4 regions of the Halomonas sp. NYA30 genome follow, and region 1 is predicted to be linked to each of the others. Evidence: predicted binding sites of a transcription regulator. Region 1 holds the regulator's gene; each other region holds the start of a gene.

Region 1 (7,337 bases):
TGATCATCCAGCCAATCACTAAAGCTATCTTCATCCAGCGGGCTGGCACCCGTCGCATCCAGCATCAAACGTCCAATGCGCGCCCAGCCCGTATCAGTCGCGGTCACCGGCAGTGCTAGGTACAAACTGCCACGACGTGCCGTACTGGCGTCTTTTACTTCCAACCCTGGGTGAGGAACCACGCTGTTTTGGCTGACGATGCAGGGCGGCTGGGGATAGCGTGCCTCGCAGCGCAGCCCTTGGTTATCAAAGCTGATTAAATCGCCATTAACTGGCGACAACGGCGCACTGATCTCTAATTGACGGGCAATTGCCTGATGCGCCTGCTGATGCCTTGCTTCGCCGTGGACAGGCATCAGGTGCTTCGGCTTAATCCATTGATAGAGTTTGATTAACTCATCATGAGCGGGGTGCCCAGTAGCATGTAACTCGGGATGGTTGATTTCGTCGTAAATACGAACACCTAACTGCGCTAAACGTTTTTTTAGCTGTTCAATAGGGCGTTCGTTGCCTGGAATGGCTTTAGCCGAGAAGATGACATTATCGCCGGGCTGAAGATCCACAAAGGGGTGGCGGCCCTGAGCAAGACGCTGAAGCGCGGCACGGGCCTCACCCTGGCTGCCGGTGGCGATAATGACCACTTCATCCGGGGGGAGGTACCCCAGGTCGTGATTGGGTACCAGCGGCGGTAAGTCATCCATATAGCCAAGCCCACGCGCAACGCTAACCATTCGCTCCATTGAGCGCCCCATTAAGCTGATGCGACGGCCACACTGATGCGCTGCGCGCCCGATAGCTAATACCCGCGCAAGGTTACTGGCAAAGCAAGAGACCACCACACGGCCCTGACAGTTGGCGAGGGTTTTTACCAATGCTCTCGCCACATCACCCTCGCTGCCGGAGTGGCCTGGCATGGGGGCGTTGGTGGAATCGCCGACCACTAAATCGACCGGGGCCAGCGCTCTAAACTGCGCCGCGCTTACCGGTAAACCGATAAGCGGCTCAGGATCAAGTTTCCAGTCACCAGTATGTAAAACGCGATAACCACCAGCCATCATCATAATGGCACAGCTTTCGGGTATTGAATGCGTCAACGACAAGTAGCGCAGCGTAAACGGCCCGCTTTCAAGTGCCTCACCTGGTTCGATGACATGAATCGCAGCGCTGCTAAGTTGATGTTCAGAAAATTTAAGGCGTAACAGCCCTGCGGCTAATGGCGTGGCATAAATAGGACAATTCCACATCGGCCAGAGCCAAGCGACGGCGCCAATGTGGTCTTCATGGCCGTGGGTAACAAATAGTGCTTTCGGGACTATCCCTAATGCTTTTGGTGTATCAAGATTAGGCACTTGTAGCGGTGAGTTGGGGAGATCCTGGCGAATCATCATGCCGCAGTCGACGACAATCCAGTGATCATCGTAGCCGTAGAGCGTTAGATTCATACCAATCTCACCGCATCCCCCCAGCGGCAACATGCGCAGCGGAGGACGACGACGGGGACGAATTTGAACGCGTGGAGAGTGCATCAGTTATGAAAAGCCTAAAAAGTAGTGACTCAACTATACGGGAAGGCAGGGGCGGCTAACAATCATCCTTGGCCTTCCGATACACTATGCAACCTAAGCCGTTGGTTTGTCATAATTACCTTAGAAATAGGTCAAGAGTCGCTCACATGTCCCATTATTATCGTTTAGTTGTGTCCTGCCCTGATCGGGTAGGTATTGTGGCCCGAGTATCGAGCTTTATTGCTAAGCAAGGGGGGTCTATCACTGAAGCCAGCCAGCACTCTGATTTAGAAACGGGCTGTTTTTTTATGCGTTACGAAATCTTGGCGGATTCAGTGGGGATGTCGGTAGAAGCGCTACGTGCAGCGTTCGAGCCGGTGGCAATCGAATTCGATATGCAGTGGTCATTGGTGGATACACAGCAGCGCCGCCGGGTGGTATTGATGGTCTCTAGAGAGTCACACTGCTTGGTAGATTTGCTTTATCGCTGGCAGGCGGGTGAGTTGGATTGCGATATTGTTGGCGTCATTTCCAACCATGACGATATGCGTTCATTGACCGAATGGTACGGCATTCCTTATCACTATGTGCCAGTCGACCCCGATAACAAGCAAGTGTCATTTGCCAAGGTGCAAGCAGAAATCGATAGTGCACGTGCTGATTGCGTCGTGCTGGCGCGTTATATGCAAATTCTGCCGCCTGACCTGTGCGCACGCTATGCAGGGCGGGTGATTAATATTCATCACAGTTTTTTACCCTCTTTCGCTGGGGCTAAGCCCTACCACCAGGCATATCAGCGCGGAGTGAAGCTGATTGGCGCCACCTGCCACTATGTTACCGAGGAACTCGACGCGGGCCCGATTATCGAACAGGATATTCATCGCGTTAGCCACTGCCATACCCCAACCGATCTAGTCCGCTTTGGGCGTGATGTTGAAAAAGCCGTTCTCGCACGCGGTTTACGCTGGCATCTTGAGGATCGGGTTTTAGTGCATGGCAACAAGACCGTGGTGTTTAGCTAACGCTCGATAATGTGAGAAGCCGCTATGTCGTTCGCACAAAGTGTACTGGCGCCCTGGGCGCTGATATTCACCTCGCTACTCTCGTTAGGCGTAGTGGTGTGGGCTCTTTGGCGGCGGCCCTGGCAAGTGCTACTGGAAGACACTGCTCTTCAGCACCGTTGGTTAGGCGCAACGCTGGCAGTGGCGCTGATGTGGCAGCTACGCGCTCAGGCGGTCGACTGGCTAACGCTGCATCTCGTCTTTACGGTATTGATGACACTCGTGTTTAAAGCGCCATTAGCGCTGATCAGCAATATACTCATTAATGTGGCAATGGTAATTATCGGCCGCAATGAGTGGACGCTACTGGGGGCGAATGTACTGGTAACGGGCATTGTTCCGGCTGCCATTATTGGCACAGTGTGGCGGCTGGTAGATCGCCGCCTGCCGGATAACCTGATGGTGTTTCTATTTGCCTGCGGATTTTTTGGGGCGGCGTTGGCAACATTAGGGGCAGGGCTGGCTGCCGTGCTGCTGATCATCGTGGCAGGTACAGACCCTAACGCTATCTATCTTGCCCAGGAGTATGCTCGCTTCTTACCTCTACTAATGCCTTCAGAGGCGTTTATTACCGGGATGCTGCTGAGTATTCTGCTGGTCTATCATCCTAATTGGGTGGCCACCTTTAATGACCACCGCTATATCGACATGCAGTAGCGACGGTGGTTAGCCCAGTGCCTGGCCATTACCGCCACGAATAACGCCAACGCCGACACCTTCGATATCGAGTGACTGTGAACGCAGGTCGATTTCAATGGGCGCAAAGTCTGCATTTTCCGCAAATAGCGTTACTTGGTGGCCCTGGCGTTTGAAGCGCTTAACGGTTACTTCATCATCCAGGCGCGCAACGACAATCTGGCCATCGCGCACCCGCTCGGTACGGTGAACTGCCAATAAATCACCTTCTAAAATACCAATATCCTTCATCGAAAGGCCCCGCACACGCAGCAGATAATCGGCTTTAGGAGTGAAGTACTCGGCTGGCAGAGGGCAGTAACGGTCAATATGCTCAGCCGCTAGGATAGGGCTCCCGGCGGCTACTTCGCCAATCACAGGCAGCCCAGCAGGCGAGGCTTCAATATTGGCAGCTGGCAACGCACTTGCGGTGCTGTCTACTAACTCCTGGGGCTCTTGATTGGGTAGGCGAATACCGCGTGAAGTATTGCGAATAATGCGAATAGCGCCTTTACGCTCGAGCGCGCGCAGGTGCTCTTCCGCGGCGTTAGGTGAGCGGAACCCCAGTGCTTTCGCAATTTCAGCACGGGTCGGAGGGTAGCCAAATTCGCCCATGGTCTTAACAATAAAATCAAATACGTGCTGTTGGCGAGCGGTTAGCGGACGCGACATACCAGACTCCAAAAATAGTGAATAGACAGTAACAAATTAAAAGTCGACTTAATCGATAAGTGGTTAAGTATACAGTATGTTCCTCTGTCCAGTACATGTCTTGTCAACCCCCTCTCTAGAAAGGCCCCCGAATTTTTCCTAATCGTTTTAAACTAAGCTTCTACTCATATAGACAGCCATATTTCATCAGAAAATCAAGCGTTGAGCCCACCAGCGATATGGCATAGTATTTTGCTATGTTTTAAACACTCGTTTCCCCGGAGAGCGGCATGGCTCAATCTGATACGGTAACTCGAATACTCGACACCGCTGAAGTGCTGTTTGCTGAGCGAGGTTTTGCTGAAACATCGCTGCGCAACATCACTAGCAAAGCGCGCGTCAATTTAGCGGCGGTGAATTACCATTTTGGTTCCAAAAAAGCCTTAATTCAGGCCGTGTTTTCACGCTATCTGGACCCGTTCACCCAGCGTTTTCATACTGCGCTTGATGAACTTGAAGCCCAGCATGCAGGGCGCGTTATTCCGTTGGAAACGCTACTCGAAACCATGGCGACCACCGTGCTGGCAGTGCCTGCTGAGCGCAACAGTTTAAAGGTGTTTATGCGCTTGCTGGGCCTTGCCTATAGCCAAGCGCAGGGGCATCTTAGGCGTCATATTCAGCAAGAGTATGGTGATGTGTTTACCCGTTTCACCGAGTTAGTGCGTCAAGCCACGCCCGACTTGCCTGACGCGGAACGCTTTTGGCGGCTACACTTTATGCTTGGTACGGTGATTTTTACGCTTTCAGGCCTTGATGCACTGCGCGATATCGCTGAAAAGGATTATCAAGAGCAGGTCACCGTGCGGGATTTGGTTAGGCGGTTGCGCCCAGTAGTGGTGGCTGCCATGAATGCACCGTTGCCCCCAGCACTTGAAGAAGGAAAATATGCGAACGCCCAAGCTCGCTGAGCTTCCCCCTGTAGAGGACATCTGGTTGGAAATCGATACCACACAGCAGCAGCTACGCTGTTGGCGAGGGCCGAAGGTGCTGCATGAGTGTGAGATATCGTCTGGCCTCGCGGGCGTTGGTGAGCACAACGGCAGTGGCAAAACACCCCATGGTTGGCACTATATAAGAGCCGCGATCGGCAACGGGATGCCTGATAATGCGGTATTTCGGGGTCGTCGCTGGACGGGGGAGGCATTTTCTCCTGCGCTAGCTGAAGCATATCCGAAGCGGGATTGGATTTTGACCCGCATCCTGTGGCTATGCGGACTAGAAAAAGGCGTGAACCGTGGTGGTCAGGTCGATTCACAGCGTCGCTATATTTATCTTCATGGTACGCCCCCTGATCAGCCCATGGGCGTTGCTGCATCCCACGGCTGTATTCGTTTACGCAATAGTGATTTGCTCTATATCTTTTCGTTAGCGTTACCAGGTACCCCCGTTTGGTTGCACGGCGGTCGTCAGTCGTTTGACTAATCTGTTTTGACACCGCTAGACGATCGTCTAGAATCACCGCCTCTTTTTTAATGGACCTATCACGATGACTCAACCGTTAGGCCCGGTCATGCTCGACCTTGAAGGCCCGAAATTAACGGCCGCAGAAAAGCGCTTGCTGCTAGAACCGGTGGTAGGGGGCGTTATTCTGTTTGCCCGCAATGTCCAGAACGGCTACCAAGTACGCCAGCTCTGCAGCGATATTCGACGTGTGCGTGCGGACTTATTGCTTGCCGTTGATCAAGAGGGTGGCCGCGTTCAGCGTATTAAAGAAGGGATGACGCGTCTTCCTGCCATGGCTCGCATTGGTGAGTGTTATAGCGCCAACCCCGATGATGGTCTTGCGCTCGCAAAAGATGCTGGCTGGCTATTGGGCATGGAAATGGCCGCCTGCGGTTTGGATCTTAGCTTTGCTCCGGTACTGGATGTCGAAAGCGGCATCTCAAGTGTTATTGGAGACCGAAGTTTTAGCCGCGATCCCCAGCATGTGGCGCAGCTCGGCAGCGCCTTTATTCAAGGGCTCCATGAGGCTGGTATGGCCGCTGTCGGGAAGCACTTCCCCGGTCACGGCGGAGTTGCGGCAGACTCTCACGTTGCGCTGCCGGTGGATGACCGCCCGCTAGAAGTGATTAAACAACGTGACCTGGTGCCCTTTGCCCATTTGGCCGCGCCGTTAGACGGTGTAATGCCTGCGCATGTGATTTACAGTGCTTTCGATACGCGTCCTGCCGGGTTTTCCCCTCATTGGTTGGGTATGCTGCGTGAATCGTTGGGCTTCAAAGGCTGCATCTTTTCTGATGATTTAAGTATGGCGGGCGCCCACGAGGCGGGTGGGCCCAAACAGCGAGCCCAGGCAGCACTAGCGGCTGGTTGCGATATGTTGCTGGTATGCAATGATCGCGCCGCTGCACTTGAGGTGATTGAAGCCTGCCGGGGTATTGAAACCAAACGTCCCGCCAAACTGCGCTACAGCCGTGCACGGCCTGATATCGATGCCCTAAGTGCGTTGGGCAGATGGCGTCGTACCCACGCTAAGTTGGAAGCATTGGCTGATAAACCGAAACCCAATGCTGTGTAAATTCACACGACTGATGTAATTGAAGCTTTTAACCCGCCTGGAGTTTAGATGTCAAAGTTGGATAAAAAAGCCTTAGAGTCATTGGACTCAATGCGTGAATTGATGGATAACGCCGACTGCCTTATTTCTCAGCAAGAGGTAGAGCGGGCACTTGATCGTATGGCGGAAGCGATCACGCGAGATTTAGGCGACAAGCTGCCGGTCTTTTACTGCGTTATGAATGGCGGCTTAATCACCACAGGGCATTTGCTAACCCGGCTGGGCTTTCCGCTTGAAGTGGATTACTTGCATGCCACTCGATACCGCAATGAGCTGCGCGGCGGTGAGCTGTTTTGGCGTGTCTCTCCTGAGGTGCCGATGGCGGGGCGCCATGTGGTGATCGTTGACGACATCTTGGACGAAGGCGCCACGCTAGCCGCCATTTTGGCTTACTGCGAAGAAGCCCAGGCAGCCAGTGTCACGACAGCAGTACTGGTGGATAAACAGCATAACCGCAAAGCGGTGCCCGGTTTAAAGGCCGACTACTGCAGCTTGGAAGTCGCCGACCGTTATGTGTTTGGTTTTGGGATGGATTACAAAGGCTACTGGCGAAACGCGCCGGGAATTTTTGCCCCTAAAGGAATGTAAGTTAGCAGCAGAATGGATCGTTAGCGGGGCGAAAAGCGCCTCGCTAAGCCCGTTTCTGCAATCATCCGCGTTGAGATCTCTTCTACCGAGAAGCGCGTCGCATCAATAAAGGGAATGTGCATGGTGCGATAAAGCGACTCCGCTTGCCCAACTTCTTGAAGACACTGATCAATGGAGCTGTAACGGCTATTCGGCCGCCGCTCATTGCGTATCGCTGATAAACGCCGCGCATCAATGGTA
Region 2 (7,337 bases), 1.8 Mb from region 1:
TGACCAGTTTGGCTGGGCAGCCGAAATTAAGGTCAACGCTAACTGCGCCAAGTTTGAGCGCCTGCTGCGCATTGGCCGCTAGGGCAGCAGGGTCTGAGCCCAAAAGTTGTAAATGCACAGGAATCCCGCTCGGCGTTGCCACCGGCGGTTGCGCAAGTTCCGGGCAATGCTTATAAAACACTCTTGGCGGTAGGCGTGCATCGACGACGCGGACAAATTCGGTAACCGTCCAGTCGAACCCCGCGTGACGGGTTAACAGGTCACGCGTCAGTGCGTCGATGACCCCTTCCATAGGGGCTAGGCCAATTCTGCCGTTTTGTAGTAAATTAACAACCATGACTTCCACTATCGCGCCATTGCATTCTATTCTGGGTGTGGCAGGTTAGTGTATTCCCCTCACTGCGCCAAGGGGCTTTAATAGCCGCTGGTGAAATAACGTGTCTAGCAACTGTACTTCGAGAGGTAGGAGCGTCTTATGCAGGATTATGAACTATTGCAGGACGGGTTGGCGTTAATGGCGCTTGGTATGGGTGTTGTGTTTGTTTTTCTTACTATTTTAGTTATTAGCGTTACGCTAATGTCGAAGTTGATTGGCCGTTTTCAGCCTGCCCCCACCGCGGCTGAAGTGAGCAAGAAGTCGCCGTCATCTTCAGCGCCTGCCAGCCAAAATGACGAGATGTTGGCGGTGATCAGTGCTGCAGTGCACCGTTATCGCTCGACACGACGTCGTTAACTTTCTCATTTTTTTCTATCTCAGCCCTCTCTAGGCTATTTTTTTGTTATTTTTACTACAAACTGACAATTCTCTACGGTGAGCTAAGACCATGAACGAAACAAAACGCCCTCTAGGCATTACCGATGTCGTGCTGCGCGATGCCCATCAATCGCTATTTGCGACGCGTATGCGTTTGGACGATATGCTGCCGATCGCCGAAAAGCTGGATCGCGTTGGCTACTGGTCGCTGGAAACCTGGGGTGGGGCGACCTATGACGCTTGTATCCGCTATTTGGGTGAAGATCCATGGGAGCGTATCCGCGCCCTGAAAGAAGCCATGCCAAATACGCCCCAGGCAATGCTACTGCGCGGCCAGAACCTGCTGGGCTACCGCCACTACGCCGACGACGTGGTCGATAAATTTGTCGAGCGGGCAAAAACCAACGGTGTTGACGTCTTCCGCGTTTTTGACGCCATGAATGATCCGCGTAATTTGGAGCGCGCCATTCAGGCGGTGCGTAACGTCGAAGGCCACGCCCAGGGCACCATCTCTTATACCGTGAGCCCGGTACATACCCTGGATAGCTGGGTTGATCTCGCCAAAACCATTGCCGGTTTGGGCGCAGATTCATTGGCTATCAAGGATATGGCGGGGCTACTCACTCCTTACACGGCCTTCGACCTTGTTTCGCGGCTCAAAAAAGAGCTATCGATTCCGGTGCATCTGCACTGTCACGCCACCACAGGCCTGTCTACGTCGACCATTTTGAAAGCAGTAGAGGCCGGGATCGACAACGTCGACACCTCGATCTCGTCCATGTCGATGACCTATGGCCACAGTCCCACCGAGTCAGTGGTGGCAATGCTCAAAGACACCGGTCGCGATACCGGGCTGGATCTTGAGCTGCTGGAAGATATTGCCGGTTATTTCCGCGAAGTGCGCAAAAAGTACGCCGCCTTTGAAGGCTCGCTGCGCGGTATTGATTCACGCATTCTGATTGCTCAGGTGCCAGGCGGCATGCTGACCAATATGGAAGGCCAGCTTAAAGAGCAGGGCGCGGGCGATAAGCTTGACGATGTGCTGAACGAGATTCCTCGCGTACGCGAAGACCTTGGCTTTATCCCGCTGGTAACGCCCACGTCGCAAATCGTCGGCACCCAGGCGGTGATGAACGTGATGATGGGCGAGCGCTATAAGTCGATCTCCAAGGAAGTTCAGGCGCTGCTCAAGGGTGAATATGGTGCTGCACCAGCGCCCTTCAATGCCGAGCTGCAAAAGCGCGTGTTGGAAGGCGGTGAGCCGATTACCTGTCGCCCGGCGGACAATCTCTCACCTGAAATGGATAGATTGGCCGCCGAACTGAAGGAGAAAGCCAGCGCTGAAGGTATCCGCTTGGCCGAAGACAAGCGCGAAGTCGATGACGTGCTGACCTATGCGCTATTCCCACAGATTGGTTTGAAGTTCCTTAAAAATCGTGACAATCCCGACGCCTTTGAGCCCGCTCCCCAAGCGGCTGAGGCGAGTGCTGCCAATGCCCCTGCTAAGGCTAAGGCTGAAAGTAAACCACCAGTAGCTGCCAGTGGCCCAGAAACCTACACGGTTAAGCTCAACGGCAAATCCTTTGTGGTCGAGGTTTCTGAAGGCGGTGAACTGGGCGAGGTGCAAGAGCAAACGGCAGCCAGTACTACTGCACCCATAGAGGAAGCTCCGGCACCCAGCGGTGAAAGCATCGATGCGCCGCTGGCGGGCAATATATTCAAGGTCAATGTACGCCCTGGTGAGCAAGTCGCTGAAGGTGATGTGGTCATCATTCTTGAAGCGATGAAAATGGAAACCGAAGTGCGTGCCAGCAGCGCAGGCACTGTGTCTAAGGTCAACGTCAGCGAGGGCGACAGCGTAGCCGTAGGCGATACGTTGATCGAGCTCTAAGGGCCCAGTAATGGATAAATTAGTGACGTTATGGGAAGGCTCGGGGCTATATAACCTTGAGCTCGGTCAAGCGGCGATGATCATGGTGGGTCTTCTGCTGCTTTACCTTGCCATTTATAAGAAGTTTGAGCCGTTGTTGCTGGTGCCGATTGGCTTTGGCGGGATTCTTGCGAATATTCCTGAAGCCGGGCTGGCCATTTCAGCGCTCGATCAGGCGATTGAAGTGGCTAAACCCGCGGTGCTGCAGCAAATGGCGGCAGCATTAGGCGCGAGTCTTGATCCACTGGCGAACGTTGAAGCATGGCGTGAGTCCCTTAAGGTAATCGCCCATGATGCTGCGGCGCCAGATCAGGTTCGTGCCGCGCGAGATATCGCCATTGGCGTCGGCTACAGCGATGGCATGCTCTACAACTTCTACAAAGTTGCCATTGCCTCTGGTATCGCGCCGCTGATTATCTTTATGGGTGTCGGGGCAATGACCGACTTTGGCCCGCTGTTGGCCAATCCGCGCACGCTATTTTTAGGCGCCGCCGCCCAGTTTGGTATCTTTGCCACGCTGTTTGGCGCTGTGGTGCTTACCTCGATGGGCGTGATGGACTTCTCGCTTAATCAGGCAGCCGCCATTGGTATTATTGGTGGCGCTGACGGCCCAACGTCTATTTACGTTTCTAGCGTGCTGGCACCTGAGCTATTGGGGGCGATTGCCGTGGCCGCCTACGCCTATATGGCGTTGGTGCCGCTGATTCAGCCGCCGATCATGCGTCTTTTGACGTCCCAGAAAGAGCGGGAAATCAAAATGACGCAGTTGCGGCCAGTGTCCAAGCTGGAAAAAGTGATCTTTCCGCTAATGCTGCTGATTCTGGTTGCCCTGTTTCTGCCTGATGCCGCGCCGCTGCTGGGGATGTTCTGTTTCGGTAACCTGATGCGCGAGTGCGGCGTGGTAGAGCGCTTATCGGATACTGCACAAAACGCTCTGATCAATATCGTGACGATAATCCTCGGCTTATCGGTGGGCTCTAAGCTAATGGCCGAGAGTTTCCTGGCGTTTGAGACCCTGGGGATATTAGGGCTGGGCATTGTGGCCTTTGGAATAGGCACTGCCGCGGGCGTATTGATGGCAAAGCTGATGAATTTAGTCAGCAAAATGCCCATCAACCCGTTAATTGGTGCTGCGGGTGTTTCTGCGGTGCCGATGGCGGCACGGGTTGCCAACAAAGTGGGCCTGGAAGCAAACCCGCATAACTTCCTGCTGATGCACGCCATGGGCCCCAACGTCGCAGGGGTTATTGGGTCGGCAGTCGCGGCTGGGGTAATGATTAAATACCTGGGCTAACGCAGAAAGAGTGAGAATACGAGCGCGGCGTACTGACAGGTTCAGTATGTCGCGTTTTTTTTGAAGGGCTTTTTTGAAGTGCTGTTTCGAAGGGCTATCTAGCTAGCGAGTGAGAATATCGATAGCGCTCTTCAAGCGGTTTTCTAGCGGGGAAAGGTCAAATGGGTTGTCCCGTGGCCAGCCAATGGTCAGACGAACACCGTCGCCATCGTAATCCGCTTGCTCAATGGGAATAGCCTGCTCTTCGCACCAGGCGCGGGCAATCGCTTCGTTGGCAAAACCGAGCCGCAGGGTATAAAGATCGCGCTCGACCACTTCCCGGGTAGGTAGCGTCTCCAAAGCATGGCTAACCGCCTGGGCGTAAGCGCGGGCCAAGCCGCCGGTACCGAGCTTCGTGCCGCCAAAATAGCGGATCACCACGCAACCGATTTGACCTAATTGGCTGCCCTGCAGAACTTGATACATTGGGCGACCTGCGGTGCCGCCAGGTTCGCCATCATCAGAGAAGCCAATCAAATTTTGCTCGCCGGGTGGGCCAGCAATATAGGCCGTGCAGTGATGGCTCGCATTGGGATGCTCGGCTTTAGCCGCCGCCAGCATGCGAGTGAATGCATCAATATCTGAGGCGTGGCAGGTCCAGGTAATAAAGTGACTCTTTTCGACTTCGATGTCAGTGGTCTGCCAAGACGAAAGGGGGAGTTCCGGCACCCGGTAACGCATTAATGCTCCGTGATAGTAGCCTTATTTTGCAGGCCAGTTTTTGGATGAGATTCAACACCCATCACCATGCCGAGCACCTGAATATCACGGTTATGCAAAAATAGCGCTGGCTGCAACGTATCCTCAGGCCATAGCTCTACGCCAAAGCGGCTGATCGAGAGCTGCTTCAAGACGATTTTTTGCTGGTTGATTTCGGCAACGGCGGTTTCTGTTTGGGCATCATGCTGATAACGCCGAATAATAATGACATCGCCATCGAACAAGTTGCAATCACGCATTGCGTTACCACGCACTTTAAGCGCATAGGTATTGCGACGGGTAATGCTAGGCGTCGGCGCATAGGTACGCGGGACCGAGTGTAAGTGGTTAGGCTTAACGGTAGGTGCTGCCATCGATATGGTCATTGAGAAATCTCCATTGCATGTTCTTTCATACAGTGGTTTTCAGTATAGACCTGTTTTTGCATACAGTGCTAGCAGTAATTGGTCTTACGCCATATTGATTGAGGTCATGCTGCGACCCAGCGCCGCATAGAGTGAGTGGCGAGAAACGGGCTTTCCGTGTAGAGTTCGACGCGAAATCAATGTGCCTGGAGAGACTCTTGAGCCTGTGTCTACAAGCCCGACAGCTGTCCTGCGAACGTGATGATCGCTCACTGTTTAAGGGGCTTGATCTCGACATTCGCAGCGGGGAAATCGTGCGAATTGAAGGGCCTAATGGCAGTGGTAAAACAAGCCTGCTTAAAATTCTCTCCGGGCAACTGAGCGACTATCAAGGCGAGCTGTTCTGGAATGGCGCTGCGATGCAGAGTGTCCGTGAACATTTTCTCGCTAATTTGCTCTATTTAGGACATGCCCCCGGCATCAAGTCTGGGCTATCCCCCTTAGAAAATTTAGCGTGGTATCAGGCGCTGAGTGGCGAGAGAAGTGGAGGACAGGGCAGCGGGGCGCATGAAGGCGAGGAGCAGCGCCTGGATGCCCTTGAACAGGTTGGCCTGGCAGGCTTTGAAGACGTGCCCGCCGGTCAACTTTCGGCAGGCCAGCAGCGCCGTGTGGCGCTGGCGCGATTGACGCTGACACCCCGCGCGCTGTGGGTGCTAGACGAGCCCTTCACCGCCATAGATCGCCACGGCGTTGCAGCCCTTGAAAGGCAACTGATTAGACATGCTCAAGCGGGCGGCTGCGTGCTAGTAACGACACACCACGAGCTAGCCGCGTCATCGCTGTTAAGACGCATAGCGCTTGGGTAGAGGAGACCGGATTGCAGAAAACAGGGTTGCAGCAAACAGGGCTGCACAGCTCTTCAGATAGCTCTCTAAACGGATCAGACTCCGTCATGGATGCCCCTTCAGTGCCATTGCTTGAGCATCAGGGCGGGCTGATGATCGCGGTGAAGGCCACGTTGGTGCGTGATTTGACGCTGCTGCTGAGACGTCGCGGTGAAGTGCTCAATCCGCTGGTGTTTTTTGCTCTGGTGATCACCCTGTTTCCGATCGCTATTTCACCCGACCCGGAGTTGTTGGCGACGATTGCGCCAGGGTTGCTATGGGTGGCGGCACTGCTAGCCGCGCTGCTGTCACTAGATAGCCTGTTTCGCAGCGACTACGACGACGGCAGCCTTGAGCAGCTGTTACTCGCCCCACAGCCGCTGGCTGCATTAAGCGTGGCGAAAGTGGCCGTACATTGGCTGCTGACCGGGCTGCCGTTAGCACTGATGGCGCCACTGCTGGGCATTATGCTCGCACTGCCTGCGGGTAGTTACGCAGTGCTGGCGCTGTCGCTGGCGTTGGGTACGGCAAGCTTGAGCCTGATTGGTGCCATTGGTGCGGCGTTAACCGTCGGCTTGGCGCGGGGCGGCGTACTGCTCTCGCTGCTAGTGCTGCCGCTGTATATTCCTGTGCTCATTTTTGGCGCAGGCGCGGTCCAGGCGGCTATTTTGGGCGACGGTGTCTCTGCGCACTTGGCGATTTTAGGCGCGCTGCTGGCCGCCTCACTTATGTTAGCGCCGTGGGCGATTGCCGCATCGCTGCGTATCAGTATTAACGGTTAAGGACAGGACACGCTATGTGGGCCTTTATACACAAACTGGGATCACCCAAGTGGTTCTATGGCATTAGCGCCAAATTACAGCCCTGGTTTTGGGCTGCAGCGGCGCTGTTGCTGGTCACTGGCTCGCTGTGGGGGCTGGCGTTTGCGCCTGCGGATTATCAGCAGGGCAACAGTTTCCGGATCATTTATGTTCACGTGCCCGCGGCTTTTTTAGCACAATCGATTTTTGTCTCCATGGCAGTATCTGGGCTGGTGTTTATGGTCTGGAAAATTAAAATCGCCGATATGGCGGCGGCAGTCATGGCACCGCTGGGCGCTGCGATGACCTTTGTTGCGCTATTTTCTGGCGCTGTATGGGGTGTGCCGACCTGGGGTACCTGGTGGATGTGGGATGCGCGTCTGACGTCGATGCTGATCCTGCTCTTTCTCTATTTAGGCGTGATTGCCCTGCGCGGTGCGTTTACCAGCCGCGATAGTGCCTCACGGGCCGCCTCTGTGCTGGCCATGGTGGGCGTCATCAACATTCCTATCATCAAATACTCGGTGGATTGGTGGTACACCCTGCACCAACCAGCCTCGTTTACGTTAACC
Region 3 (7,337 bases), 1.3 Mb from region 1:
GATCAGCGAGAGCAGGAACAGGTGATCTTCGGTGCCACCGGAAACAATGTCGTAACCGCGGTCGATAAACACCTTGGCCATTGCCTTGGCGTTTTTCACTACCTGCTGCTGGTAGGTTTTGAACTCGGGCGACATGGCTTCTTTGAAGCACACTGCCTTGGCCGCGATCACGTGCATCAGCGGGCCGCCCTGGCCGCCGGGGAATACGGCGGATTGCAGCTTCTTCTCGATATCGGCGTCGTTTTCGGCCGAGAGAATCACACCACTACGCGGGCCGCGCAGCGTTTTGTGGGTGGTAGACGTGACCACGTGCGCATGGGGCAAGGGGCTCGGGTAAACACCCGCCGCTACCAAGCCTGAGACGTGCGCCATATCAACCAGTAAGTAAGCGCCTACTTCATCGGCGATTTCACGGAACTTGGCCCAATCCACAATTTGTGAATAAGCAGAGAAACCGGCAATGATCATTTTGGGCTTGTGCTCACGAGCAAGCTGGGCCACTTGGTCGTAATCGATCAGCTCTTGGTCATTGAGGCCGTACTGAATGGCATTGTAGTGCTTGCCCGAAAAGCTCGGCTTGGCACCGTGGGTCAAGTGACCACCTGCGTCCAGGCTCATGCCTAAAATGGTGTCGCCGGGCTTAACCAGTGCTTGGAAAACGGCGCTGTTGGCTTGCGAGCCCGAATGGGGCTGCACGTTAACGTAGGTAGCGCCGAACAGCTCTTTGGCGTAATCGATCGCTAGGTTTTCAGCGATATCGACGAATTCACAGCCGCCGTAGTAACGCTTGCCGGGGTAACCTTCGGCGTATTTATTGGTCAGCTGGCTGCCCTGGGCTTCGAGTACGCGGGGGCTGGCGTAGTTTTCTGAAGCAATCAGTTCGATGTGGGCTTCCTGGCGCGCCACTTCTTTCTGCATGGCATCAAACAGCACATCATCGAATCCGGCAATTGACATATCACGGCTGAACATCGGCGGGAACCTCGTAACGAGAAAGGATCATCATGGAAGAAGCGAGGCCGGTATCATAACGCAGCCTGACACTACTTTCATCGCATCCGCGTCAGGTCGTGCATGAGCGTGCTTCATGTTGTGCGAGCCAGCAAAGGCTGACCGATTGGGCAATAACGCTTTCGGTGTCATTCCGAATAGCCTCTTCTTTGTCATTGCGAGCGAAGCGCGGCGATCTCGGGTTAGTCTGCCACCGCTGCTTGAGATTGCCACGTCGCTGCACTACTCGTAATGACATGGGGAGGTAGAGCGATTATCGTAATGATGCTTAACCTAACGAGCGGCTACCATGTATTCCAAACGCTTTAATCGTGAAGTGCATATTACTCGCCACGCAAGAGAGCGTATGCAGCAGCGGGGCTTAAACGAAGCGCAGCTCAGCGAACTGCTGGAAACAGGCAAGACACGTTTTAAAGATGAAACTAGACTATGGATAGCTAAAGCGTTCGTGCAGCGCACCGACAACCTTATTTGTGCTGCAGTGGTATTGGAAGATCAGCTAATTGTAAAGACGGTGATGCACCATTTTGAATGGGAGGAAATGTCATGAGAACGACCTATGATGAGGCCGATGATATTTTAGTGCTCCATCTATCGGAGAAGCCTATTACCAAAGAGGTTTCTCAAGACTGGCATACGCATATCAGTTATGCCGAAGACGGCTCAATTGCTGAAATTGTTATCCTTGACGCGTCAAAGCAAGGAGCTTGGCCTTTGCTGAAGAGCCACGCTGCCTAGCTCTCCAGTCGTTGGCATCTTTCACTTCTTCCAACGCCCTTCTGGCATTATGATTGCTCGCTTTCTTAATCCCTTGAGAAAGCAGCGAAGCACCTCAGGCTTCCTGCCACCGCTGGCTGAGATTGCCGCCTCGTTGCACTCCTCGCAATGACATGGAGCGGTGTCATTCCGAATGCCCCCTCTTTGTCATTGCGAACTCAGTTAAGCAATCTCAGCACTGCCCGCCTATTTGCATTTTCCTTCACTCTGAAAAATACTGTATATTCATACATACACTTTAAGAGTCAGGATGCCGACAATGCCGGGCCAGTCTTCTCATTTTACCCCCGCCTTGCCGTTAAGCGCCCAGCCGCTGCCGTATTTAACCTTTTTGGGCCGCGCTGGCTTTAGCGGGTTTCCTTCGCCTGCGCAGGATTACGAGCCGTGCACGCTGGATCTCAATACCCGGCTGGTTAAAAACCCTACCCAGACGTTTTATGTCACCGCTACCGGTAACAGCATGGAGGGGTGGGGAATTTTTGAGGGTGACCTGCTTATCGTCGACCGCGGTATCGAGCCTCGCTTGGGCCACATTCTGGTCGCTATGCTGGAGGGCGAAGCGTTGATCAAACGCTACGCGCTTTACCAGGGAACGCCCCACCTCTGCTCCACCCATCCCCACTACCCGCCCTTGCCTCTTGAGGGCAGCGACTGTCAGCTATGGGGCGTAGTGCGCGCCGTCATCCATGAGTACGTGCGATGATTGGCCTGGTCGACGCCAATAACTTTACATACGAATGCTAGCATATGACGAATACAAAATACTGTGGTAACTATTGACATTGGAATGAGCCTACCCTAAGTTTCTTTCCAGAAATAGACAAGGAAGTGGGCTAGCCGCTCACGGCCAGAGGGCCCTCAGGCCCGCCCCTGGTAGGAAGAATTTCCGCTCTGATTACCAATGAAAGAGGGCAAAGAGAGTGGCTGTACCTTTTACAGCGATTCGGTGAGTCACGGCTTATAAAAGCTATCAAAGATCTGCCAGGTAACAGGAAACCCTATCCCTTAAAGTAGCCCGAGTTCTTGGGGTTCAGCTCCCAAAGCCCTGTGATCTCCCCAACCTTAAGGCAAACCTCAGAGCCGATAGAGAGGTGCGATTAGGTCTTCGATCTATTCGGGGTGTAGTGGTCAACTAATCCCGGACAGTAATTTAAGATTTTCCTCAGCGACAACGGGAGGCATGCCATCGTTAAACGAGTGAGGGCGCTGCTGGTTGTAGTAACCCATCAGATAGCCACTAACGTCTTTCTTGGCCTCAGGTAGATTTCGATATCCCAAAGCCGGTATCCACTCCGATTTCAGGCTCCGGAACAGTCTTTCCATCGGCGAGTTGTCCCAGCAGTTGCCACGTCGGCTCATGCTTTGTTTAATTCGATAGCGCCAAAGTCTTTGGCGGAACTTGCGGCTTGCATACTGACTACCCTGATCGGAATGGAACATGACGCTCTTTGGCTGACCACGTTGTTCCCAGGCGTGATCCAGCGCTTTCACAACAAGATCTGCATCCGGGCTGGACGACATGGCCCAGCCAACGACACGACGAGCATAAAGATCCAACACAACGGCCAGATAGTTCCAACGCTGGCCACTCCAGATATAAGTGATGTCACCACACCAGACCTGATCGGGCAGGTCTGGTGTAAATTTGCGGTCAAGATGGTTCGCAATATCAGGTCGCTCAACGGTCGCCTGCTTGTAAGCATGAGGGCCCGGCTGCTTACAGATCAACCCCATTTCGCTCATCAAACGCCGAACCTTGAAACGACCAATGGTGACGCCTTCTTCGCTGAGCAAACCTTTGATCGAGCGGCTGCCAGCTGAGCTGCGACTCTTTTTGAAAAGGCGGTTTACCTGAGCTTTTAAGGCCAGACGCTCAACATCCACGCGGTGCCGCCGCTGCCGGTACTCGTAGTAACTGGAGCGGCTAATATCAAACGCGTTACAGACCATTTCAACAGGCATTTGCTCACTCAACTGGTCTATCAGCGCGTACGATTCATGTCGTCCGACATCAAGAGAGCAGTAGCCTTTTTTAGGATGGTTTTTTCCATCTCAAGGCGTTTGCAGCGAGCCTCAAGCTCCTGAATACGCTGCTGTTCTGGGGTTAACGCTTTGCCCTTAGGCGTTACTCCCTGACGCTCGTCCGCAAGCTGGTGAACCCAGCGCCGGAGGGCGCTTTCACCGACACCCAACGAGGTACAAGCTTGGGGATAGCTGTACCCTTGGTCTAGTACTAGGCTGGCAGCTTCTTGCTTAAATTCAGGCGAAAAAGTACGTCGTTTCTTGGTCATCAGACACCTCGCTTATGGTGGCAATATTACCACCTACGTTGGTGTCCGGTTTTATTGAACCACTACATCGCTGACCTCCGAGAGTCCACGTTTCAACGCTTTGAAAAAAGAAATCTATGCGATAGAGGTGTATCTCAGTGTCGTCAACGGTTAAGAAATCGGCAGAGCAAGAGTTCAGGGATGCATTTGATCGGCTGAAAAAAGGTAAGACAATCCGCCTTCCTTTGGGGGCAGCTGTTACCCAAAACAACGTTGCGAGAGAAGCGGGACGAGATCCCTCAGCTTTGAAAAAGGACAGGTACCCTTTGCTGATACTTGAGGTTCAAGCCTACATAACTTCTAAGTCGGAGCAAAAGAGGAGCAGCAAGCGTACTACAGACAACAGGGCAAGAACCGATAAGCAGAAGATCGCAGACTATCGCAAGCAGATTGATCGCCTGAGTTCTATTGTGGCGGCGCAGAATTCGACTATCGAAGAGCTTCTGGATGAGATTGAGCGGTTGAAGGCCGGGAGGGTGTCACGCTTTTAGCCCTCCGGTTACACGTAATATTCCGGTAAGCTCATGATATTCAATGACGCATAGCAGGTTACGCTTTTCCGATTTGCTACCCAAATGATGCTACCACAATTTGGCCGCTCGGGTCGCAAAGCGAACATTCAGGGCCGAGTCCGAGGGGTTCAATTTGAGGCTACGGTGTGTCACACGCATCGGGGTAAGTCCATTGAGGCTGAGGGGCATGTCGTGCTTAAAGGGGTAATTCTCGGATTCAGTCGGGGTTGTGAACATGTCAGAACCGATAGAGCGCCCTTTGGACGCGCTATCCGGAGGCCCGAAGCAAAGGGTCTGGATTACCATGACCGTTGTCGAGGAAACGCAATTGGTCCTTCCCGATGAACCGACCTTAGCCCTGGATCTTGGCCGCTAGGTCGAGGGGTTCGATCTTATCCGGGAACTGAGTCGCCGGGGGCAAAACCATTGCCATAGCTATCGACGATCTCGCCAACGCCTGTCGCTGTGCCAACCACATTGTAGTGATGAGGGAAGGTTGTATTTATGCTGAGATCAGCCCCAAGATGTGGTGACAAGGGAGCTTATTGAATCGGTCAACTGAAGCCGCCGTGATCTCTTTCCCGATCCAGTAACTGGCACTCCCGCTCGTATTCTTAAACCCACACTCGTATTGCGGTCTCTAATCCAAAACGCCGCGTCCGATTCATTCTCAGTGATACTCAGGGCCTATGAACTACCCATAAACTGGCTCTCTTGCATCTGGGACAGACCAAGGTTTTGATAGGCGTTCGAGAACCAACAGCCCGTGACTGCAACTTACCTTCCGCGATTTATGTGATGAGTTAGCAAATGAGCTCGGTCGTCCAGGGTCGAAAACAGAATCGCAAAACAGATCCCGACAGCGGTCCCTATGAGGGTATCTACTACCCGCTCCTGCACCATCGCCATGCCAGCAAGGTCTGGTGCCGCCAGATAGCTCATAAACAGAGCCATGGGCGTAACCAGAACCTGGCCCAGTCCATAATTCGATCCGATGATGGTCTCGGTAGCGAACGACAGTAACGCCACCAGCCCAATAATGGTCCACACAGAGGGCTGGCTTAGCAGCACCAAAGCCACAAGGAGAGCGCCGAGTACGTTGCCTATGGTGCGCTGTAGGGCTCGGCTCATACTGATATGCAAATGGCTACCCTGTAACACGGCGACAGCGCCCATGGCCGCCCAACCGGCGTGCTGACCGCCAAACGCATAAGCAACATAAGCCGCCACGGCAGAGCCCAACACCATGCGCGCGACGGCGATCAACTTGTGACTGGCGGGCCGGCTTTTGAACCAATCCTGTGCCGCCGGTGTATCGTGGCGGAACACGTCGGTGATCATCACCACTAGCCAGGCAAGAGCAGCGGCCACTGCGGTCGCAGTCGTACGTTCGAGGACAGAGGCAAAGGTATCCACTTGGCCCATTGAAACGCTGGCGGCGAATATGAAGATCAATGCACCTGGCGGACCGAAATCACCAACGGTGACGATGTAAAACAGCGTACCGCACAACAGCGCCAGAATGGCCAGCTGACCAACCATGGGCAACTCCAGCCAGGCCACCAGGGACATCACAAAAACGGTTGCGGTTTGGCAGAGCAAACAAAGGAAAACCGTAAAGCCCCGGCGTTCCGGGGCCGCAAAACGGCCAAACAAAGCCACCAATGTACCCAGCGAAGCAAATCCAATCAGGTGCGAAAAGTCGGATAGCTCGATCAGCGGAAGCACAACCAGCGCCGCGATAGCCACCTGTAGTCCGGCCAGTGCCGAGTTCCTGAAGCCAGGCTGATTAACTACGGCAAAGCACTCTTTGAACTGTGCCCGCGATAGCAGAAACCGGATTGCAGCTGATCGACTTTTTACTCTGGATAAGCGCTGATGCACTTGACCTCCGACAAAATTGGATAGCTTAAGATATAGTTAGCCTAATAACCGTTTGCCTCATTGATCTATTCGGAGTTTCCGCAATCAAGTCGCGAAATAACGAGAATTTTTGGTTTTGGAGATTGCCTCATCACACCATACGTTTAAGCGTATCGTCTCTTTTCACGAAGTGATGAATCAGTGCCATACCAATATGACCAACAATCAAAACGGTCAAAATCCATGCGATTGGCGAATGGAGCTGTCCCAGGGCTTGGGCCCAGGCAATTTCCTCGCCTTCAGCAAAAAGCTCGATACCGAAAGCCGTAATCCCGTGGCCACCACCCAGCATGACCATTACCCCGGTTATCGGCATCAGCAACAGGCCAAGATACAACGCCCCATGACCGGCCTTGACCAGCAGAGCCTGCGCCGGATCTTGCTGCGGGCGCTGATGACGCTGGCCAGCGGCCCAGGCCAAGCGTACCAGAATCAGCAGCAACATCAGCGAACCTATAGAGACATGCCAGGGCACCAGCGTTTGTCCGACCCAGTGTTCTCCGTCGAAGATTCGATCACCAAACTTGAGCAGTTGCCAGAACACCAGTAGGGCCATCGACCAGTGCAGCAGTTTGGTGAGAGCGCCATACCGCTCACGAGAATCGTGGATCATGATTGGGTTCTCCGTATTGCGGGTTTCATTACCATTGAAGGTGTTACCAAAGAGGATGAAGCCAGAATGCACACTCATTCCAGCCTCATCTTCATATCACTGCCTACTGGCGGCGTCCAGCCTGGAAAGCATCTCTTCCGGTAGTGACAATTTCACCGAAGCCAATATCTC
Region 4 (7,337 bases), 1.8 Mb from region 1:
ACCTATCCTGGCCTAAAAGCGATCAAAGGTCAGTAAAGTGCCAATATTGAATGAGGTTTGTAAGTGATGTCTCAAGATTTTGTAAGAGATGTCTTACAAAAGCCGACGAGAATCGCTTGGTTTAAGGTAAGAAAAAGCGAAATTTTCCACTAATTAAAATTTAAGCTTTTGTTTTTAAATATAATTGTGGAATTAAGGCGAGTCGCCAAGACTCGCCTTTTTGCATTTTGGCTTTGTTGAGAAGCCTACATGATCTGCCACAATACACGCAGGACAAGGGGAGGCAAGGATGCTTCAGACAGGATGCAACGGGATGTAGGACGGATGCGCCGGGCGATGCAGAGAGGTGAGCCCCGGCAGGGAAGACATCTGAGGAAGTTGATACAGGGAGTGGTCAGAGGAAGTGCTTGGAGCGGGCGGCCTACGGGTCGCCTTTTTTTTGCCTCTTATTTGGCAATACACGCTTGGCAACCCCATAAAAAACCAGCGCTTTTTTCAAAAAAAACGCTGGTTATAAAGTAACAGCAGAGCAGGCGTGAGTAACGCTTAACGCTCTAACTTCTCAAGCTTACCGGGCTTGCCGTCCCACTCTTCGGCGTCAGGCAGCGGATCCTTCCTTTCGGCAATATTGGGCCATACTTCTGACATTTCAGCGTTAATCTCAATAAACGCCTCTTGCCCATCTGGCAGCTCATCCTCTGAGAATATCGCCTCAGCGGGGCATTCTGGTTCACACAGTGCGCAGTCAATACACTCGTCAGGGTGAATGACCAGGAAATTCGGGCCCTCGTAGAAACAGTCGACCGGGCAGACTTCCACACAGTCGGTGTATTTGCACTGGATGCAGTTCTCGGTAACGACAAACGTCATCTTGCTATCCCTCTTGCAGGGCCAGGTAGCTCCTGGCCATGGTCAATCGTGAATGGTTATAAATCAGCCGTTTTTTATAAGCTAAAAGTTTGAGCGACATTCTAGTGGTGCGCCTACCTGGCGGCAAGCGCCTTATGATTCCAGTTGGTAGCAATGCCAGTACAGGTTTCCGCGAGGGCGCTGTAAACCCGTCCGTGGGCGCTACTTTCGACATCTGACCGCCATGGATGGCGGAAATGCCGGAATTGTCGGGAACATTTTCCGGCCCTGTCGAAAGACCCTCGCTTCAACCTGCCCTGGCACCTGAATCTCACTTATCGCCTTTCATTCTATAAGCACCATTAGATCAGGTCTCGCCACTGATACAACAGCGATAGCGCTTCCCGCGGCGTTAAACCATCCATATCGACATTTTCCAATGCCTCCACCACCGGGTGCGGTGCGGCTGCAAACAGGTCGTTTTGCTGGGGAGCCGTTCGCGGCGCTTGCGCTGTGTTATCTACATCGCGCTGCTCCAGGCTCATCAGCTTCTCACGGGCCCGTTTAATCACATGACCAGGTACGCCCGCTAATTGAGCGACCTGCAAACCGTAACTCTGGCTAGCCGGGCCTGCTTCAATGCGGTGCATGAACACGATGCTGTCGCCATGCTCGGTCGCCGTTAGGTGAATATTGGCTACGCCCTCCATGTGTTCAGGTAGGGCGGTCATCTCAAAATAGTGGGTGGCAAACAGCGTTAGCGCGCGCCCTTTGGCAAGATATTCCGCACTCGCCCAGGCCAGCGATAACCCGTCAAAGGTGCTAGTGCCGCGGCCAATTTCATCCATCAAAATCAAGCTTTGCTGGGTGGCATTGTGCAAAATATTGGCCGTTTCGGTCATCTCGACCATAAAGGTGGAGCGTCCGCCTGCCAGATCATCCGACGAGCCAATGCGGGTAAATATCCGATCCAGCGGGCCGATCTCGGCGGCATCGGCGGGCACAAAGCTGCCGCAGTGGGCGAGCAGAGCAATTAGCGCTGTTTGCCGCATATAGGTCGATTTACCACCCATATTAGGCCCGGTAATAATCAGCATATGCTGGTCGGGGTTAAGCGTAACGTCATTGGGCACAAAGGGCGTTTCGCTAACCTGTTCAACCACAGGGTGCCGCCCCGCCTCGATACGAATGCCTGTGGCCTCGCTCAGCGTCGGGCGCACCCAGCTCAACGCCTCGGCGCGTTCGGCAAAGGCGCACAGCACATCCAACTCCGCAAGCGCTTGAGAAGTGCTTTGTAGCGCGTGAAGGCTGTCATTCAGCTCGCCCAGCAGGCGGTCATAAAGCCACTTTTCACGGGTCAGTGCGCGGGACTTAGCCGATAGCGCCTTATCCTCAAACTCTTTAAGTTCGGGAATGATAAAGCGCTCGGCGTTTTTAAGCGTTTGGCGGCGGATATAGTCAGCAGGCGCCTGCTGCGCCTGGGAGCGCGGCAGCTCAATAAAGTAGCCGTGTACGCGGTTATAGCCGACTTTGAGATTGGCAAGCCCGGTACGCTCGCGCTCGCGGGTTTCCAGCCGAACAAGATAGTCGCCCGCGTTCTCGGCCATGCCCCGATGCTCGTCGAGCTCGGCGTCAAAGCCATCGGCGATGACGCCACCATCACGAATCACCACCGGCGGATTTTCGACTAGCGCACGGCTGAGCATATCGGCCATTTCTGGGTAGGGGCGAATATGCGGGCGCAGATTGTCTAGCGCGCTGCCGCTCTCTACCTCACTGAGCTGCTGCTCAAGCTCAGGAAGTGTAACCAGTGCATCCCGCAGGCGTGCCAAATCCCGTGGCCGGGCGCTGTACAGCGCGACCCGGGCCAGAATGCGCTCCACATCGCCCACATCGCTCAACGTCTCGCGCAGTGACATGTAAGCGGCATCTAGGCTTAGCAACGCCACGCCTGCATGGCGGTTTTGGACAATCTCTCGTTGGCGCAGCGGACGATTCAGCCAGCGTTTGAGTAGCCGCGAGCCCATCGCGGTGGTGCAGGTGTCCAGCACGCTCGCCAGGGTGTTGTCGCTATTGCCACCCAGGTTAATATCGATTTCCAGGTTACGTCGGCTGGCGGCGTCGATTACCACTGCATCGTCGCGATTCTCAACGCTTATCGCGGTCACGTGGGGCAAGCGCGAGCGCTGCGTGTCGCGGGCGTAATCAATCAGCACTCCGGCGGCAATCAGTGCGGTGGTTAAGTGCGCGCAGCCAAAGCCGCGTAAATCCTGCACTTCAAACTGATCGCACAGGCTGCGGGTGGCGCTCTCCAAATCAAACAGCCACTCGCCTTGGCGGCGCAGGCTGCGCTTTTGCGACCAGGCATCGGGTAGTGTCAGGCTTTCGGGCACCAGCAACTCAGCAGGGGAGAGGCGGGTAAGCTCGGCTAGCATCTCCGCTTCGCTTTCCACTTCCAATACGTTGAAGCGGCCGCTAGAGAGTTCCAGCCAGGCAAGGCCCCAGCTATCTTTACCGGGGGAGACTGATACCAGTACGTTGTCGCGGCGGGCATCGAGCAGCGCTTCATCGTGGAGCGTGCCGGGGGTGACGATACGTACTACCTGGCGATCAACGGGACCTTTGCTGGTAGCGGGGTCGCCAATCTGCTCACAGATGGCAACTGACTCGCCACCGGCGACCAGACGCGCCAAATAGCCTTCAGCGCTATGGTAAGGTACGCCTGCCATCGGGATGGGCTTGCCGCCCGACTGGCCGCGCTGGGTAAGCGTAATATCCAGCAGTGCCGCGGCGCGCTTGGCATCATCGAAAAATAGCTCGTAAAAATCCCCCATCCGGTAAAACAGCAGAACCTCGGGGTGTTCGCGTTTGATCTTTAAATACTGCGTGATCATTGGCGTGTTAGGGGGAATGGCCTGTGACATGGGCGTCCTGATTGAGCAATTTCTTTGAGAAAGCTAAACACAGTATTCTACGCTGAACAGACGACTCACTTGAAGGAGCGACCATAGTGCCCAGCGTATCTAGCCTGAAAAATCTTGATTTGACGCTGTTAGCTCAGCGCCTAGGGCGGCTTTGTCAGCAGTTGAAGGTGGAAGTGACCGCCGCTGAATCCTGCACGGGCGGTGGTATCGCCAGTGCGATTACCAGCACGGCGGGTAGCTCTGCTTACTTTACAACTGGCTATGTGACCTATGCGAACGCGGCTAAGACCCGCCTGCTCGGCGTGCCAGACGCTATACTGGCAGAACACGGGGCGGTGAGCGAAGAAGTAGTGAAAGCGATGGTGCAAGGCGCCTGCCGGGAAAGCGGTGCGGGCTTGGGCGTTGCCGTTAGTGGGGTGGCCGGGCCGGATGGTGGTAGTGCTGAAAAGCCGGTGGGTACCGTTTGGATCGCCTGGGGTGATACTGCCGAGCAGCAAGCCGAGTGTTTCCACTTCCCTGGGGATCGCCAAGCAGTGCGCGAGCAGGCAGTGCGTCAGGCGCTGGCAGGGCTGGTGGCACGCCTGGATGCACAGGTGAAGGCAGGCAAGCAGGAGTAAGGAAGGAAAATAGTTAAGAGAAAGCGTGATCAAGGATTTGTTTACGGCACAATCTTTGGCATACTACTGGGTAATTATACAGCTTGTTATGAGGAATCTCTGAATGGCTCAGGATGACAACCGCACTAAAGCGCTAAACGCTGCACTCACCCAAATCGACCGTCAGTTCGGCAAGGGCACCGTCATGCGTCTTGGCGACGCACCGCGTGTGGTCATGCCGTCGGTTTCCACGGGTTCGTTGGGTCTGGATATCGCACTTGGCATCGGCGGGCTGCCGTTTGGTCGTGTTTGCGAAATCTTTGGCCCGGAATCATCGGGTAAAACGACACTGACCCTTTCGGTGATTGCTCAAGCGCAAAAGCAGGGCAAAGTGTGTGCTTTCGTTGATGCCGAGCACGCCCTTGACCCCAGCTACGCAGAAAAGCTGGGCGTTAACCTGAATGATCTACTGATTTCCCAGCCGGACACTGGCGAGCAGGCGCTAGAAATTACCGACATGCTGGTGCGCTCCGGCGGGGTTGATGTCATCGTTATCGACTCGGTGGCTGCGTTGACTCCGCGCGCTGAAATCGAAGGCGAAATGGGTGATTCCCACGTTGGCCTGCAGGCGCGTTTGATGTCACAGGCGCTGCGTAAGATCACCGGTAATATCAAAAACGCCAACTGCCTGGTGATCTTCATCAACCAGATCCGCATGAAGATCGGCGTGATGTTTGGTTCACCCGAAACCACTACCGGTGGTAACGCGCTTAAGTTCTATGCCAGCGTGCGTCTGGATATTCGCCGCACCGGCTCGGTGAAAGTGGGCGATGAAGTCACCGGTAACGAAACCCGCGTGAAAGTGGTCAAAAATAAGGTGGCACCACCATTCCGCCAAGCTGAATTCCAGATTCTTTATGGCAAGGGTATCTACCACGCTGGTGAGGTCATCGACCTGGGCGTGCAGTGCAACCTAGTCGATAAAGCCGGTGCTTGGTACAGCTATAAAGGCAAGAAAATTGGCCAGGGTAAAGCAAACTCTGCGCTTTACCTGGAAGAGCATCCAGACATTATGCTCGAAATCGAAACACAGATTCGTGAGCAGCTCTTGGCCAAGCCTGATCCTAAAAAGGAGAAGGAAGGTGCACCTACCGAAGCGGCGGCCGAAGTGGATGCCAACGATGACGATCTGCTCTAAGTCTGTTCTAACTGAGACAATCTAATGGCCTTTATGTCTCAGCGCGATGCCACGCCCCGTGACATCGCGATTGGCCTACTGGCTCGGCGCGAATACTCTCGCGCCGAATTAGCCCAGCGCTTGAAGAAAAAAGCCTTCGACGATACCGCTATTGACGAGTGTTTAGACGCTCTGGCCGAGCAAGACCTGCAATCTGATGCGCGTTTTGCAGCTAGTTTCGTACGTTCGCGCATTCTGCGCGGCCAGGGTGTTATTCGTATTAAAGGCGAGCTTCGCCAACGCGGCGTTGATCAGGAAACCCTTAATACCGCTTTTGAAGAGGTGGAAGAAGGGGAGCAGGTTGACTGGTTCGAGCTAGCCCGGGAAACGCTGGCGCGACGCTTCGATAGCCCTGGTGAGACGCCTAAAGAGCGCGCTCGACGCGAGCGCTTTCTGGCTAGTCGTGGCTTCGATTTTGAGCAAATCCGCTATGCGCTTTCCTGTCTGTAATACATTTTCTCTATCTCTGTAATACTTTCCCCCTGCCTATAAAACGCCTGCTCTTACTTTTCTAATAGCGCTCTCATACGCTTTTCTAGCTATTTGTTTGCCTCTCTGCCACTAAGTGCGGCTTTAGTCGTTTGACAACTGCGCTATAATGGCCTCTTTGCGACCCCTGAGGGTAGCGTCGACAGCGCCCTGGGACACCACGCTTTCTTGTTACGGATACCCTATGAAAAGCGCAGAAATTAGACAGGCCTTTCTCACCTTCTTTGAAGAGCAGGGGCATACGATTGTACCCACCAGCTCTTTAGTGCCGGGCAATGACCCGACGCTGCTTTTTACCAATGCCGGCATGGTGCCTTTCAAAGATGTATTTCTGGGTCGCGACCCACGCCCCTACGTGCGTGCAACATCTGCGCAGCGCTGCGTACGCGCAGGCGGTAAGCATAATGATTTAGACAATGTCGGCTATACCGCACGTCACCACACGTTTTTTGAAATGCTGGGTAACTTCAGTTTTGGCGACTACTTCAAGCACGACGCCATACGCTTTGCCTGGGTATTTCTGACCGAAACGCTAGGTCTGCCTAAAGAGAAGCTGTGGGTCACGGTGCATGTCAGCGATGACGAAGCTGAACGTATCTGGAAAGACGAGATCGGTATTGACCCCGAGCGCTTTTCCAAATTAGACGAAGATAACTTCTGGCAAATGGGCGACACCGGCCCTTGTGGCCCGAGTTCGGAAATCTTTTTTGACCACGGTCCAGAGGTATGGGGCGGCCCTCCCGGTAGCCCGGAAGAAGATGGCGACCGCTACATCGAAATCTGGAACCTGGTGTTCATGCAGTTTGATCGTGATAGCCAAGGAACGCTCAACCCGCTACCCAAGCCCTCTATCGATACCGGTATGGGCTTGGAGCGCGTAGCTGCCGTCATGCAGGGCGTGCATTCCAACTACGAAATTGATCTGTTCCAGAGCCTGCTACAGGCGGCGGCTAAAGCGACCGGGCACCCTGATACCACTACACCTTCGCTGCGCGTGATTGCCGACCACATCCGCTCTTGTGCCTTCCTGATTGCCGACGGTGTACTGCCTTCTAACGAAGGGCGTGGCTATGTATTGCGTCGCATCATTCGCCGCGCGATCCGACATGGTCACAAGCTGGGTGCCGTAGAGCCGTTCTTCCACAAGCTGGTGGACGCGCTGGATGCCGAAATGGGTGATGCGTATCCAGAGCTTCGCGAAGCGAATGACCAGATCACTCGGGTACTGTTGAAAGAAGAAGA

What was found. The regulator LexA, encoded in region 1, represses DNA repair genes until DNA is damaged. The targets are predictions, from matches to a motif close to TACTGTNTANNTANACAGTA.
Region 2: the regulator LexA is predicted to act here: its motif matches at 5,151-5,170, upstream of ACWI0H_RS03695 (LexA family protein).
Region 3: the regulator LexA is predicted to act here: its motif matches at 2,004-2,023, upstream of ACWI0H_RS06145 (LexA family protein).
Region 4: the regulator LexA is predicted to act here: its motif matches at 4,455-4,474, upstream of recA (recombinase RecA).

Annotation. Positions count from the first base shown of each region.
Region 1 covers NZ_OZ334477.1:2,620,358-2,627,694, reverse strand. Annotated here, with positions in the region: gene ACWI0H_RS12160 (ribonuclease J) at 1-1,442, opposite strand, end outside; gene purU (formyltetrahydrofolate deformylase) at 1,673-2,527, shown strand; gene ACWI0H_RS12150 (energy-coupling factor ABC transporter permease) at 2,552-3,223, shown strand; gene lexA (transcriptional repressor LexA) at 3,233-3,913, opposite strand; gene ACWI0H_RS12140 (TetR/AcrR family transcriptional regulator) at 4,183-4,860, shown strand; gene ACWI0H_RS12135 (L,D-transpeptidase) at 4,838-5,374, shown strand; gene nagZ (beta-N-acetylhexosaminidase) at 5,439-6,470, shown strand; gene ACWI0H_RS12125 (hypoxanthine-guanine phosphoribosyltransferase) at 6,519-7,097, shown strand; gene ppsR (posphoenolpyruvate synthetase regulatory kinase/phosphorylase PpsR) at 7,118-7,337, opposite strand, start outside.
Region 2 covers NZ_OZ334477.1:793,810-801,146, forward strand. Annotated here, with positions in the region: gene ACWI0H_RS03670 (tRNA dihydrouridine synthase) at 1-337, opposite strand, end outside; gene ACWI0H_RS03675 (OadG family protein) at 476-733, shown strand; gene oadA (sodium-extruding oxaloacetate decarboxylase subunit alpha) at 825-2,645, shown strand; gene ACWI0H_RS03685 (sodium ion-translocating decarboxylase subunit beta) at 2,656-3,978, shown strand; gene ACWI0H_RS03690 (IMPACT family protein) at 4,081-4,698, opposite strand; gene ACWI0H_RS03695 (LexA family protein) at 4,698-5,102, opposite strand; gene ccmA (cytochrome c biogenesis heme-transporting ATPase CcmA) at 5,300-5,947, shown strand; gene ccmB (heme exporter protein CcmB) at 6,034-6,747, shown strand; gene ACWI0H_RS03710 (heme ABC transporter permease) at 6,762-7,337, shown strand, end outside.
Region 3 covers NZ_OZ334477.1:1,321,953-1,329,289, reverse strand. Annotated here, with positions in the region: gene glyA (serine hydroxymethyltransferase) at 1-972, opposite strand, end outside; gene ACWI0H_RS06160 (hypothetical protein) at 1,088-1,243, shown strand; gene ACWI0H_RS06155 (DUF4258 domain-containing protein) at 1,301-1,561, shown strand; gene ACWI0H_RS06150 (DUF2283 domain-containing protein) at 1,558-1,749, shown strand; gene ACWI0H_RS06145 (LexA family protein) at 2,048-2,491, shown strand; gene ACWI0H_RS06140 (CppA family protein) at 2,659-2,802, shown strand; one part of gene ACWI0H_RS06135 (IS3 family transposase) at 2,917-3,824, opposite strand; one part of gene ACWI0H_RS06135 (IS3 family transposase) at 3,824-4,079, opposite strand; gene ACWI0H_RS06130 (hypothetical protein) at 4,217-4,609, shown strand; gene ACWI0H_RS06125 (ATP-binding cassette domain-containing protein) at 4,866-5,006, shown strand; gene ACWI0H_RS06120 (FUSC family protein) at 5,408-6,514, opposite strand; gene ACWI0H_RS06115 (cytochrome b) at 6,645-7,244, opposite strand; gene ACWI0H_RS06110 (aldo/keto reductase) at 7,263-7,337, opposite strand, start outside.
Region 4 covers NZ_OZ334477.1:781,545-788,881, forward strand. Annotated here, with positions in the region: gene eno (phosphopyruvate hydratase) at 1-36, shown strand, start outside; gene fdxA (ferredoxin FdxA) at 547-870, opposite strand; gene mutS (DNA mismatch repair protein MutS) at 1,212-3,773, opposite strand; gene ACWI0H_RS03625 (CinA family protein) at 3,857-4,390, shown strand; gene recA (recombinase RecA) at 4,494-5,567, shown strand; gene ACWI0H_RS03635 (regulatory protein RecX) at 5,592-6,056, shown strand; gene alaS (alanine--tRNA ligase) at 6,280-7,337, shown strand, end outside.